Regions from separate parts of the Halomonas sp. KHS3 genome, predicted to be linked through region 3. Evidence: riboswitches for the same ligand, from Rfam matches in the RefSeq annotation. Region 3 holds a riboswitch; each other region holds the start of a gene.
The links. A riboswitch is a leader RNA that binds a small molecule or an ion and turns the genes downstream of it on or off. The one in region 3 is predicted to bind thiamine pyrophosphate.

Region 1 (3,350 bases), on a different contig from region 3:
GATGCACTTCATGGTCGTTTGAAACAAGCAGGTTTTCCACGTTCGATGACCTGGTTCCAGTACCTTAACTTTGCCTCGCTGATTGCGTTTAAGGAGGGTTAAAGGTGGCGCCACTACCCGACGATCATCGCGCAATTTATCAGGCGTTTTTAGATCAAGCTACGCTTGATGCCTCACTAACGCCCTGGTTAGCGAAGCTTCCCGAGCAGTTAGCTCACGGGCTTGACCGTAACCGCCACGGCGATTTATCCGCCTGGGAAAAAGCCGTGGCCAAGCTTCCGGTGCTGCCCGCCGAGCGGCGCGTGGATTTAAACAGCGACACCGTCAGCGTTGATCTCGATCTTAGCGATAGCCAGCAGCGCCAATGCTTTAACCTGCTTAGAAAGCTTGCCCCATGGCGTAAAGGCCCTTTTCAGCTAGGCGGCATTTATATCGACACCGAGTGGCGCTCTGACTGGAAGTGGCAAAGAGTGGCGCCACACCTGGCACCGCTAAAATATCGCAAAGTGCTCGATGTGGGTGGCGGCAGCGGTTACCACGCTTGGCGGATGGCCGGGGCAGGGGCTGCTTTCGTATTAGTAATTGACCCTTCGCCGCGCTTCTACTGGCAATTTCAGGCGGTACGCCACTTCGTCGGCGATACCGATGACGGCAGAACTCAGTTTTTACCAGTGGGTATAGAAGATGTGCCGGAGAACCTGGGCTTTTTCGATACGGTATTTTCCATGGGCGTGCTCTACCATCGCCCTGCCCCGTTGGAACATCTTCAGCAGCTAAAAGCCGCGTTAGTTCCGGGCGGCGAGCTGGTGCTAGAAACCCTGGTAGTCGAAGGCGACGAGCAGACCGTATTTGTGCCCGGCGAACGTTACGCCGCTATGCCCAACGTCTACTTCCTGCCCTCTTCTCAAGCACTCTGCCACTGGCTGGAGCGCTGCGGCTTTACCAACGTGCGCGTGGTCGATGAAGCCGTTACCACGTTAGACGAGCAGCGCTCGACGGAGTGGATGACCTACCAATCGTTGGCTGATTTTCTCGACCCCAACGACCGCACCCGCACCATTGAAGGCTACCCTGCACCGCGGCGGGCGGTGATTTTGGCGAATAAGCCGGGCCAATTAGCCGTTAGCCAAGTGTGCGAAGAAGGTGTCAAAACCGCCCCGGCGTCCGCCAAGCCGCCGCATTGAATTGCCCCCCAAATATTGACTTATACTAAAACTCATAGTAACAGTAACTTTTCCGAGGGGTGCCTGTTATTCAGGCTGAGATGGAGTTATCCAAACCCTTTGAACCTGATCCGGCTGATACCGGCGTAGGAACGGACATAAACCATATATGAATCTGTTTTGACACCTACGCCTGTATTATCCGAATCTCAATGCAGGAGTGTATCGTGTCGCAAGGTAACTCAACGCCCGCTAACGCATCTACGCTCAGTAGTACCTCCCCTTTTAACACGTCTGATAAAAACCGCCTGAACTCCGTACTTGCCAAGCCACGCTTGGCAGCAATCGCCGTAACTCTGCGTAATAATGAAGTTCTCCTCGTCCAACGCAGTAAAGAACCTCAACGGGGCACTTGGGGCTTCCCCGGAGGATCAGTGGAACCGGGAGAAAGCCTACATTGTGCAGCAAAGCGCGAATTAATGGAGGAAACCGGTATCACAGCATTGGTAGGACCGTTAATTGATGTAGTAGAAGTAATCGGATATGACCCAGAGGGAAGTCACCACCACTTCGCCTTGGTTGCCCTTTTATGTCACTACGTTGATGGCGAGCTACGGCCTGGTGATGATGCTGCGGACTGCCGCTGGGCGAAAGTTATAAACGGAAAACTCAACTTCAATGAAGCCTTAGCTGATCACGTCGCAGATACTGTCGTGAAAGCCTTTAATTTGCACAGTTTGATCGTCAAAGAAAAATCAAACGCGATTCACAGCTCCAATTCAGCTTTTTAAACTACTCGCCATCATTCGTATCAGCAAAATACGCCTCTTTGTCCACCGAAAGAGATGAATATAATGATGCACAAACATTATACGAATTTCACCAGCCTCTACAGAGATACACTGCATAAAATCTGCTTTGAATATGAATATGTTAACTCACCTAGAGGAAATAAAGAGCGAGAACTCATTGGCTTCAATATCCGACTCGACAATCCTCCTGATCGTTTTTGTCTAAGCAAAATACGCAAACAAAATATTGTTTTTAATTATGCAGAAGCGTTATGGTATTTATCAGGTAAAAACGACTTAGCATTTATTTCCTGGTACGCCCCTTCAATGCAACGCTACAGCCCAGATGGTATAAGCTTACCTGGTACTGGTTACGGAGCTCGTCTTAAAAACTTTGGTGCAGACACGCTCGATCAAATCGAACGAGTGATTGATATCCTTAAAAATGACGATCCCGATAGTAAGCGCGCTGTCCTTCAAATATTTAGTGCGGAAGAAGATCTTTATCGACGCAATATCGACGTTTCATGTACCTTGGGTCTTCAGTTGCTACTCCGCGAAGAAAAGTTGAACATGGTCAGCTATATGCGTGCAAATGATGCCTACGTTGGCATGCTGAACGATATTTTCTCTTTTACTTTCTTGCAAGAGTATATTGCTGCCCGCATAGGCTGCAAAATCGGTCACTACACACATCAAATTGGTTCTATTCACGTCTATGAAAGCACACATGAGCGTGCGCTTGAACTTTTGAATAGTAATGAAACTATACCCCAGCCAGGCACAGTACCTTTAATGCCAATTGGCACCTCCCCGACTACCATACGCAAACTATTGGAATATGAGTCAGAGATCCGTAGCGGCTTGTTGACGTTTAATGATATGGCTAATCTTAACCTAACGACGTATTGGCGAGATGTGCTGATGTTGTTCTGGATCTATCGCCAAATCAAGATAGGGAATGCGCTGCCTCAAAAGGCGTTAGAGATAATTAACCCCTACTATCAACCGTTTCTTATTAATCGCTGGGGATAGTACAAGCATTCATACATGAGCAAATATTAGGGGATTTATTTTTATGAATACTAATTGGACTGAACAAAATATCGCCGAGCTTTTTGACGCTTATGATGATTGGGTGGAGAATGCTTTTGGCTATCAACCACTCATCGCGGAGTTAACCTGCTCTTATGGCAAGGGAATTAGTGTATTGGACTACGGCTGTGGCAGCGGCAAAGTGTCCAGAAGATTAAGAGACGACGGATTCGACTATGTCACCGGTGTTGACATCTCTCCAACAATGATTGAAAAAGCAATATCCGCAGGCACTAACCGTCTTCGCTTTGAGCAAATCCATGGTCCAAATTTGCCATTTCCTGATAACAGTTTTGAAGCT
Region 2 (3,350 bases), on a different contig from region 3:
CGGCCATCTGCCAGCCGCTTAGCTTCGCGACATACCCAGGAACGGCAGCAGCGTAAGGGCGGCAATAAGCCCCACTGCTAGCAGTACTAACACGACCTGCACCGGGTGAGCGGCCAAACGACGCCACAGCGTCTCCGCGTCACCCCGCTCAACCGCCGCCTGGTGCTCGCGTTGGGCGCGCTCAAGGCGCTCCGCCTGGTAGGCCTCTAACGCCGCGATGGCAGCGTCGTGCTGATGTGGATTGCGCAGCCAAATCGCGTCAACGCCCAGGCGGAAAAAGCCCGCCTGGGTTTCATAGGTATCAAAGCCATGGGCAGCGAGCAGGTCACGCACCTCCATGGCCTCTTCGTCGGTCACATGGCGCAGCCGGAACAGTAGTTCAGCCATTGGCGTGCCTCAAGAGTCGCTCTTCCCCACCATCAGGTCTGCCTGAATCACTTCGATCCAGTAGCCGTCCGGGTCTTTAACGAAGATAACATCTTTCATCTTGCCCTGATCGGAGCGTTTGACGAAGGTGACGTCATGCTCGTCGAACCACGCCTGGGCCGCTGCCAAATCCGGTACGTTGAAGCAGATATGCCCAAAGCCCTGGGGTTCGGCATTGCCATCGTGATAGGCGAAATCTTCCTGGTCTTCAGTCCCCCAGTTGTGGGTCAGCTCCAGCAGCCCTTTCTGGCTAAACGTCCAGGCGGTACGCGCTTGCGCATCGTCCGGAACGCTGTCGCTGGGTTCCAGGTTGGCCAGGAAGTAGAGCGAGAACTGCATCTCTTCGAAATCCAGCCGCCGCATCACCTGCATACCAAACACTTTTGAGTAGAACGCCAATGCCTGCTCAGGGTCTTTCACCCGCAGCATGGTGTGGTTTAAACGAAACCCTTGAGTTTGGGGCGGCGTAGCCACGACGCCGGGATGCTGCTCGCCTTGAAAACTCATTTTGCTCTCCTATCGCTGATGTTGATCATTGAATCCATTGAGCTTCACGTACCGCTTACCATGGGGGCTTTATGGCCATAATAACAGCCCTTACAAGCACGTAGGCAGTGTCGTATCGAGGTGCCGATAAGCGCACTGGCAATACTAAACAAAAACCCTACACTTATTCTTCATAAGCTTTACAAAAAGCAGTTCCCGCAACATGAGTGATGCCCCACCTTTGAGGCGTCCACAGGAGTTTTCCATGAGTGCGATCGATATGACGCTGGGTGACCACCTGACGCTAAAACAGCTTTCCAATGCGCTTCACAACGGTTTTTCGCCGATTGTTGAAGTCGAGTCGATGGATGGAATCTACAAAGTGCGTTTTCACCATGCTAACGGCGTGTCTGAGCTGAGCGATAACAAGGGCCACGTCAGTACTTTTCTGGGCACGGGCGAAATCCGCGATACCCTGGGCCAACTGGGCTTGACCCACGGCGTGCTAACCTTCGCCGACCAGTGTGGTGACGAGATGATTGGGGTCGAGGGTAAAGCGATGACACCTGATGAAATGCTTACCTACGGTACGCGTATTTCGTTTCGTTAGATTGCTATCGTCCGCATCCGGGGCTTTACAGGGCTACTTCAGGCAAGGATAGTAATCCCTCGACAGGGGCGCCCTCCGTTACGGTTGGGCTGAGAAGCACCCTTTGAACCTGAACCGGATAACACCGGCGTAGGGAGTCGTGGTAACGCTTACCACCTCCCTGCCGGGAGGATGCTATGACCCTACGCCCGCTTGGCGATTACCTTGAGACGCTGCGCTCATTGACACCGCTGGTTCACTGCATGACCAACTATGTGGCCATGAACAGCACTGCCAACCTGCTGTTAGCCACCGGCGCGTCGCCCGCCATGCTGCATGCGCCTGAAGAAGTGGCTGAATTCACGGCTATCTCCGCGGGGCTGTCGATTAATATCGGTACGATCTCTGCCCACTGGGCTGACGCTATGCTCACCGCCACAGCGACTGCCGATCAGCATGCCATTCCCTGGGTATTAGATCCCGTCGCCGTTGGCGCCACGCGCTATCGCCAAACGCTGTGCGCGAAGCTGCTGGCCGCTAAACCCAGCGTGATCCGTGGCAATGCGTCTGAAATTCTTGCCCTTAACGGTTTAGCTAGCCAAGGCCGCGGCGTGGACGCCACAGCCGCCACCGACCAAGCCGTGGACGCTGCAATAGCATTAGCGCAAAAACACGGCTGTATTGTCGCGATGACCGGTGAAAGCGACTGGGTGACGGACGGCACACAGCACTACCGCATTAACGGTGGCCATCCTTTGATGCCCCGCGTAACAACGCTTGGCTGTGGGCTGAGCGCGCTAGTGGCGGGATTTGTGGCTGCCAACCGCGACGCCCCACTGGGTGCAACGGCAGCCGCGCTGGCCTGCTTTGCGGTCACAGGGGAGCGTGCGGGAAGCCACGCCAACGGGCCTAGTAGTTTTCAAGTGGCACTACTGGATGCGCTGTATCAACTCACCCCTGACGACCTCACTACTTATGCCCAACTGGAGGCAATCCATGCCGCTTGATCTATCGCTCTACTTGGTCACCGATGCCACGCTCTGCCGAGAGCATGGTTTGGAACAAACGGTTGAGGCAGCGGTAAAAGGCGGCGTCACCATCGTGCAGTTGCGTGACAAGCATGCCAGCGACGAACAGATGATTGCCCAAGCCAAACGGTTAAAAGCGCTTCTGGCGGGCACCGGTGTCCCGCTGATCATTAACGACCGTTTGCAGGTGGCACTAGAAAGCCAGGCAGATGGCCTGCATGTCGGTCAGAGCGACGCTGCCGTTCAGCAAGCGCGCCGGGTGCTAGGTGATCAAGCGATTATCGGCCTGTCGATCAATACTATCGCCCAGCTGCAAGTCTCTCCGTTTGAGCTACTCGATTATGTCGGGATTGGCCCCGTGTTTGCCACCGAGAGCAAACAAGATCACGCCCAGCCCATCGGCTTTGGCGGTTTAGCGGCGCTGGTCAAGGCGTGCCCACTGCCCAGCGTGGCCATTGGTGGGCTGAAAGCGGATCATGCGATTAGCGTACAGCGCGCGGGAGCGAACGGTTTAGCGGTGATATCAGCCATTTGTGGCCAGCCCGACCCTTACCAGGCAGCGCGCGCTTTTCAGATTTTCCAAGCCGATTCGGCGTCATGAATCAGTTAGAGCATATCGTCGCTTTTGTGCGGGTAGCCGAGTTGGGTAGCTATACCCGTGCTGCTGAAGCGCTGGATATTTCCCGCACTCGCGTATCCCGCCAGGTCATGGCACTGGAAGAGACATTGGGCGCGCGACTGATACAGCGCACCACACGACGGCTACATCTCACTGAGGCCGGGGAGCGCTACCTGATACGCGCCCAAGGGGTACTGCAAGC
Region 3 (3,350 bases):
TTGCGCATTAGCACATCATTACCATTTTCCAGCAGCTCGTCTTCCAGATCGCTTAACGCCGTTTCGAACTCAAGCAGGCTATCGATATAAAAGCCCGCAGAAATATACATCACCCGCAGCGCGACATGTTCCGGCGAATGGGCCAGCAAGGCTTTACCGTGCTCGTTGAATAGCCGTTCTATGGAGAGCGCTTGGCCGGGATGGAGGGTGACCAGAAATCGCTCCCCCACAAAGAAACAGACCTGTTGAGGCAGATAGTTTAGTTCGGCATCAAAGGAGGAGATGCCACGATAAATAATCAAGGTGTGATTATCAAACTCTTCAATTTTTGGCGGATGGCGCTCTTTGTGGGCATCTTGAATCGCCATGGGGTGAAACTCAAACGCCTCTAAAATCGCCCGCTCGCTTTGTTGGGACTCGCCCTGCATATCGATCCAGATATGGCTGCCAGGCGTCGCCTGCCAGACAGCCAACAGGCTTTCATCCCCCTCGTGGGTCTCACCTTCAGGGGTAGTCAGAAGAGTTCGAATCATGGATGTCCTTGCGAATAGCTAGCGTTAAGTAGGCTAACAGCACACTCACCAGCGTTGAGGCGATTAACGCCCCGACGAATGGCCCCAAGGTAGGGACACTGCCCGGAAAACTGGCGGCCACCATCCCGGCGACCAAGCTTCCTTGGCTTAACCACCCTGGGAGAATGGCACCCAGCAGCCCCGCGATGCCACCTACAATGGCGGCCAGTGGCGTCATTCGTTGCCACAGGCCCAACAGCACAGGTACCACAATGGCAGCACACAGCAGGTCGGCAATCAAAAACAGACGCAGTACTGACAACCCCTGCAAGGCAATTAATACCACCGGTACCATTACTACCACTGTCACCCAGCGGGCAGCCACCAGTGATACGCCCTGCTGCTCGCTGCGCGCGACCACCAACGAGGCAATACCATTTTGCAGCGTATCAACACTGGAGGCCACCAAGGTCACCGCTAATACCAAGGCGGGTAGCGTCAGCCAAACAGGAGCATCACTTAACAGGGCAAAAAATGGCATCGGCGGCTCGCCTAATGGCACACCACTCATCGCGGCCAATACACCCAGACCACCAATCACCATGACGACGACTACCGTCATTGCGCCACCTAACCATGCCCCGCGCCCCAGGCTTTGATCGTCTTGAGCGGCCCACACGCGCTGCCAATAGCCTTGATGGAAGAGATTGGCCGCGGTAACCGCGATCACTAGCGTTAACGCTACGCTGAGCGCACTGGTGATGGGAATGGCAGGAAGCGCAGCCTCGTTGGGAATAGTGGGAAGCCGCCATAGGGCCATGCCACCGACCACACACAGCAGTACCAGTAACAACCACGCCTGCCAACGGTCAGTGGCAAGGCTGGCCCGTAGACCACCTGCCGCAGTATAGATGAGCGTGGTAAGCGCCACGCCAATAATCACCAGTGCGGGGGGCACATCGGAAAGCAGCGCGGTAATGGCGCCAATAGCGGTTAGCTCGGCAGCTAAAAAGCACGCCATATAGGCGATTGATACCAGCGTTACCCAGCGCCTTACACCAGGGCCATAGCACGCTTCAGCAAACTCGGCGATGCTGCGCCCCTCGGGCAACGCCCGGCGAATCTTCGGCCCATACAGTCCTAAGACGATAAACGGCAGCGCAGAGCCTAATGCATAGCCTGCCAGGGCCAGCGGGCCAACAAAGGCGCCGATTTCAGGAGGAGCAAAGAGAATCCATGCGCCCATGCCGGAGGCAAGGAAGGAGAGCCCCAGGGTAGATGCCGTTTGCGAGTTACGGGCGGTGACATAGTCATCAAGTGGGCCATTCACCCAGCGAGCCCGGAGGCCTAAGTAAGCAAAGCAGCACAGCGCCGCACCAAGCACGGCTAACGTTAGGTAAAGCATGTCGCACTTCCTCCGCCGGTACGAACCGGATCAGGTTCCAGGGTCTGCGTAGCCGCATCTCAGCCCTTTTATGCAGGGCTCCCCTGGCGACAGTGAATGTAGGTGTTTTGCTAAGCGCTTTTTCTAAGTACGTTTTTGGGTACTTTTCGAAGCGCTGTCTCAAGAACTATTCTCAATCAAAATCATAGCTTAGTAAAGTTAAGGTGCGCTGGTCGCCTCTTAGCGAGGCACTCGCCCCATCAGGTAGAACTCCTCATTGGGTGGCGTACCTGCCAGGGTAACCAACCGATTCGACAAGCCAAAAAACGCCGCGATCGCGCCTATATCCCAGCAATCCTCTTGGCTAAAGCCTACTTCCAGCAGGCGGGCAAGCCATTCATCAGTCATTTCACCCACATCGATGGCACAGTGCATGGCGAAATCGAGCATCACCCGGTGGCGCTCGCTAATCGGCGCCACCCGATGGTTGATCGCCACTTGGTCAGCGAGTAGCGGGTCTTTACTGTAAATGCGCACCAGTGCCCCGTGAGCAACCACACAATATAGGCAGCGATTACGTGCGCTGGTAGCCACTACAATCATCTCTTTTTCGGCTTTGGTGAGGGTATCTGATTCGCGCTCCATCAACGCATCGTGATAGGCAAAAAAAGCACGAAATTCAGCAGGGCGATGGGCCAACATCAGAAAGACATTGGGCACAAAACCCGCTTTACCCTGAACGGTCAAAATGGTACTGCGAATATCGTCAGGCAGGTCATCCAATGTTTCAGGCACGTTAAAACGACTTAATGATGAAGACATGCTCACCTCTTTCTTGTTAAGTTTAGCCATCTCATAAAAACGGCTTAGCGGTTGTGTAACAAAAAGCTGAATTAAGAGGCTTTTATTCAGCCGCCCTACTCGCCATACTGAAGATTCGTTCTGTGACAAAAAAACATGCGCTACTCTTAATAAACAGTTCGTTCAAAGGGACACTGTCATGAGCCATAACGAAGCCAAGGAACATACCCCCGGTCGTCTAAACGAGCTGTTTACTGACCCTTACCGAGCATTTGAAAATGATACCGATGAGCGTCAGCTGCACATTCGTATAATGCTACATATGCTGCTTGCCCGCCCAATGACACGGGGTCAAATGACACTTCGCGTCATTCATGGCTGGGAAAATGGCGGCTGTGAGCCCGAAGACCTCCAGCATGTCGACTATACTCTTGATGGCGTTCCTGACTTTAAGCGCGCTGTACAAGATTTTGAACACGCTTCTAAGCACAACACGCCGTTACCTGCCGACAATAGCGCCATTCTTGCCGCCCCGCTTGCCAATGCAATTGCAGACGCCGAAGCCGAAGGGCAAGACCTTACCAACGATATTCGCGAGACCCCTGCGCGCTGGCCAGCCTTTGAGGGTGGTTTGGCACTATATACGCTGTTTA
Region 4 (3,350 bases), on a different contig from region 3:
TTGCAGCAAAGTGATTGTCATGCAACGTGGTTAGCGTTTACGTCAGTAACCGCGCGCCCGATCAACGCCCATGGCAAGCGGCTGCCCATCGCGAAGGGCGCGGGCGGTGTCGACAACCTGCCCTGCGACCACCTCTGGCAACGAATCACTAGCAATGTGTGGCGTGATGCGTAGGCACTCATGCTGCCAGAAGGGATGATCCGCAGGCAGCGGCTCTGCACGGAACACATCCAGGCTCGCCCCACCCAAATGGCCGTGTTCGAGCGCTAGGAGAAGATCGTCCTCGACCAAGTGCTCACCCCGACCGATCTGCACCAACCAAGCGTCTTTGGCGAGCTTCGCGAACAGCGCCTTGTTAAGCACGTTTTCAGTGGTAGCCGTCAGTGGCAGCACATTGATCAGATAATCGGCGCCATCCGCTGCCGCCATGACAGCCCCGTCACCTGTCAGATAGGTCACGCCTTCAACCGGGGCTTGTGGCTCGCTGCGGCAGGCTACGTGTACAGAAAAGCCAAGCGCGGCCACCGCTTTCACCACGGCGCGCCCCATGGTGCCGTGTCCCAGCACCGCCACCTTTCTTGATGCTGGCGCGCGCATCGTCAATGGCGCCCAATGCGCCTTGGCAGCATTTTGCTCCAGGGTGGTGAACTCACGCTCACGATGGAGCACCTCATGCGCGGCAAAACCCGCCATCAAGTCGGCCTGATGTGGATCCCGCACCCGGGCGATATGTACTTCATCGCTCAGGCCAGGATGCGCCAGCAGGGCATCAACACCGGCACCGATAGACATCGCCAGCTCAAGATTAGGATAGCTCTCGAAAGCCTCGTCATTGGGCAACCAGCAGATCGCAAAACGCACATCTTCGGGGTTATCGATCTCATGGGGATGGCGCAGGACGACATCACTCGCTTCATCGCGCAAGGCGTTACCATAAATGGCATCAAGGTCGAGCGAATCACTGAGATAGACGCCTAAAATCGAGTTCGTGTTGGTCATGCAACTTCCTACGGTTCACATTCGAAATAGCAGTGGCTGTAAAACAGCCACTTGTTACTCAACTGTATAATAATTCACGTACCGATGCCATGAAACGCCATTACAGCACCTAAACTCTCATCGCTGTAATGATGCTAATAAATTGTTTCCCGATAACTTTCCATGTCATACACCCTTGCATCTCCCTCACCCGCCTCCTACACTCCACCAACGAACAGCTTGACGGGGTGCCGGTGAAATCCGGCTGAGATGGCGCAGGGCGTAGCAATTAATGCTGCCGAGCGCTGATCCCGCAGAACCTGATCCGGCTAATGCGCTGCTACTTACACAAGTTCGCAGCGAGGGTACCGGCGTAGGGATCAAGCGATGGCCACGGCTGCTCTCTCACGATCGCACGCTGCCCTTCTGCGCCACTCCCTCGATCTTTTTCGCCCCCCCCTCCGGATCATTACCACCGGAGGCATCATGGGCTACCGCTTTACTGATCTCACTACCGCTTGCCAGAAAGATTGGCGCGCCTATATTGAGCACGATTTTGTGCGCCAGCTAGGCACCGCCACGCTGCCCGGGGCGTCGTTTCGCCACTATTTAAAGCAGGACTACCTGTTTTTGATTCACTTCGCCCGCGCCTATGCGCTGGCTGCCTACAAAAGCCCCACCCTCGCCGATCTTCGCCAAGCCCATGAAGGCTTGAAAGCCATTGTGGATGTGGAGCTGGGCCTGCACGTGGGCTTTTGTCAGGAGTGGGGGATTTCCGAGCAAGAACTGGAGGAGCTTCCCGAAGCCAGAGCGACGCTTGCCTACACCCGCTATGTGTTAGATACCGGCAACCGCGGCGACCTGCTGGATTTGCACGTGGCGTTGGCCCCCTGCCTGGTGGGCTACGGCGAAATCGCCAACTGGCTAAACGCCCAGCCTTCCACCCTGCGCGGCGCGCAAAACCCTTACGACGCCTGGATAGCCATGTACGAAGGCGAGGAGTTTCAGGCCGCCATGCAGGCGGAGCTTGAATGGCTGAATATCCGCCTTGCCGACATTACCCCCGCCCGCTTTGCCGAACTGAGCAAGATCTTCCGCGACGCCACCCGCCTGGAAATCGACTTCTGGCAGATGGGCCTAGAGCTGATAGACCAAGACCTCACCCACTAATTCAGCAAAACAACACAAGGAAACGACAGTAATGACTAAGACCGTAACAAGCAAAACCAGCCACTTTTTAGCCGAAACCGCCCAGGTCGATGCCGCCGCCATTGCGCCGCTGCCCGGCTCACGTAAGGTATATATCGAAGGTTCGCGCCCGGATATCCGTGTGCCGTTCCGGGAAATTTCACTGTCGCCGACCAAAACCACCGGCATTGATGAAGAGAACCCGCCACTGCTGGTGTACGACACTTCAGGCCCCTATAGCGATCCGGATGCTAACAATGACCTGCGCCGCGGTCTGCCGGAACTACGCCGAGCCTGGATTGAAGAGCGTGACGATACCGAATTTCTATCAGGCCCCACGTCTGATTACGGCAACCGCCGCGCCAACGACCCGACGCTTGCCCAGCTGCGCTTTGATCTAACCCGCACCCCGCGGCGTGCCCTCTCTACAAAAGACGGGCGGCCTGGAAACGTGACCCAGCTGCACTACGCCCGCCAGGGCATTATTACGCCGGAAATGGAGTTCATCGCCCTGCGGGAAAACCAGCGTCGCCAAACGTTAGGTACCGCTGAAGTAGAGCGGATTCTGGGCCACCAGCACAAAGGTCAGAGCTTTGGCGCCAGCTTGCCGGAGGAGATCACGCCAGAGTTTGTGCGCGATGAAGTCGCCCGAGGGCGGGCAATTATTCCTAACAACATCAACCACCCCGAAAGCGAGCCGATGATTATTGGCCGTAACTTCCTGGTCAAGATTAACGGTAATCTGGGTAACTCGGCGGTAACTTCTTCCATCGAGGAAGAGGTGGATAAGATGACCTGGGGTATCCGCTGGGGCGCGGACACCATTATGGATCTCTCCACTGGGCAGAACATCCACGAAACCCGCGAGTGGATTTTGCGCAACTCGCCGGTGCCGATTGGCACAGTGCCTATCTATCAGGCGCTGGAAAAGGTCAAAGGCGTGGCCGAAGACCTCACCTGGGAAGTCTTCCGTGATACGCTGATCGAGCAGGCCGAACAGGGCGTGGACTACTTCACCATTCACGCGGGCGTACTGCTGCGCTATGTGCCGCTCACCGCCAAGCGGGTCACCGGCATTGTCAGCCGCGGCGGCTCGATCATGGCCAAATGGTGTTTGTACCATCACCAGGAGAGCTTCTTGTACACCCACTTCGAGGAGATCTGCGAGATCTGCAAGCAGTACG

Region 1: linked by a shared signal. The riboswitch ahead of RO22_RS07940 (NUDIX hydrolase) and the one ahead of RO22_RS10060 (sodium:solute symporter family transporter) in region 3 are both predicted to bind thiamine pyrophosphate.
Region 2: linked by a shared signal. The riboswitch ahead of thiM (hydroxyethylthiazole kinase) and the one ahead of RO22_RS10060 (sodium:solute symporter family transporter) in region 3 are both predicted to bind thiamine pyrophosphate.
Region 4: linked by a shared signal. The riboswitch ahead of tenA (thiaminase II) and the one ahead of RO22_RS10060 (sodium:solute symporter family transporter) in region 3 are both predicted to bind thiamine pyrophosphate.

What each region holds. Positions count from the first base shown of each region.
Region 1 covers NZ_JWHY01000002.1:1,281,444-1,284,793, reverse strand. Annotated here, with positions in the region: gene cmoA (carboxy-S-adenosyl-L-methionine synthase CmoA) at 1-102, shown strand, start outside; gene cmoB (tRNA 5-methoxyuridine(34)/uridine 5-oxyacetic acid(34) synthase CmoB) at 105-1,184, shown strand; TPP riboswitch at 1,230-1,333, shown strand; gene RO22_RS07940 (NUDIX hydrolase) at 1,391-1,954, shown strand; gene RO22_RS07935 (thymidylate synthase) at 2,018-2,989, shown strand; gene RO22_RS07930 (class I SAM-dependent methyltransferase) at 3,033-3,350, shown strand, end outside.
Region 2 covers NZ_JWHY01000008.1:67,404-70,753, reverse strand. Annotated here, with positions in the region: gene RO22_RS17430 (cupin domain-containing protein) at 1-22, shown strand, start outside; gene RO22_RS17425 (DUF6164 family protein) at 19-387, opposite strand; gene gloA (lactoylglutathione lyase) at 397-933, opposite strand; gene RO22_RS17415 (hypothetical protein) at 1,178-1,522, shown strand; TPP riboswitch at 1,577-1,675, shown strand; gene thiM (hydroxyethylthiazole kinase) at 1,699-2,508, shown strand; gene thiE (thiamine phosphate synthase) at 2,498-3,130, shown strand; gene RO22_RS17400 (LysR family transcriptional regulator) at 3,127-3,350, shown strand, end outside.
Region 3 covers NZ_JWHY01000003.1:251,360-254,709, forward strand. Annotated here, with positions in the region: gene corA (magnesium/cobalt transporter CorA) at 1-533, opposite strand, end outside; gene RO22_RS10060 (sodium:solute symporter family transporter) at 505-1,917, opposite strand; TPP riboswitch at 1,907-2,012, opposite strand; gene RO22_RS10065 (peroxidase-related enzyme) at 2,137-2,718, opposite strand; gene RO22_RS10070 (hypothetical protein) at 2,897-3,350, shown strand, end outside.
Region 4 covers NZ_JWHY01000002.1:735,258-738,607, reverse strand. Annotated here, with positions in the region: gene RO22_RS05485 (NAD(P)-dependent oxidoreductase) at 43-999, opposite strand; TPP riboswitch at 1,213-1,375, shown strand; gene tenA (thiaminase II) at 1,465-2,148, shown strand; gene thiC (phosphomethylpyrimidine synthase ThiC) at 2,180-3,350, shown strand, end outside.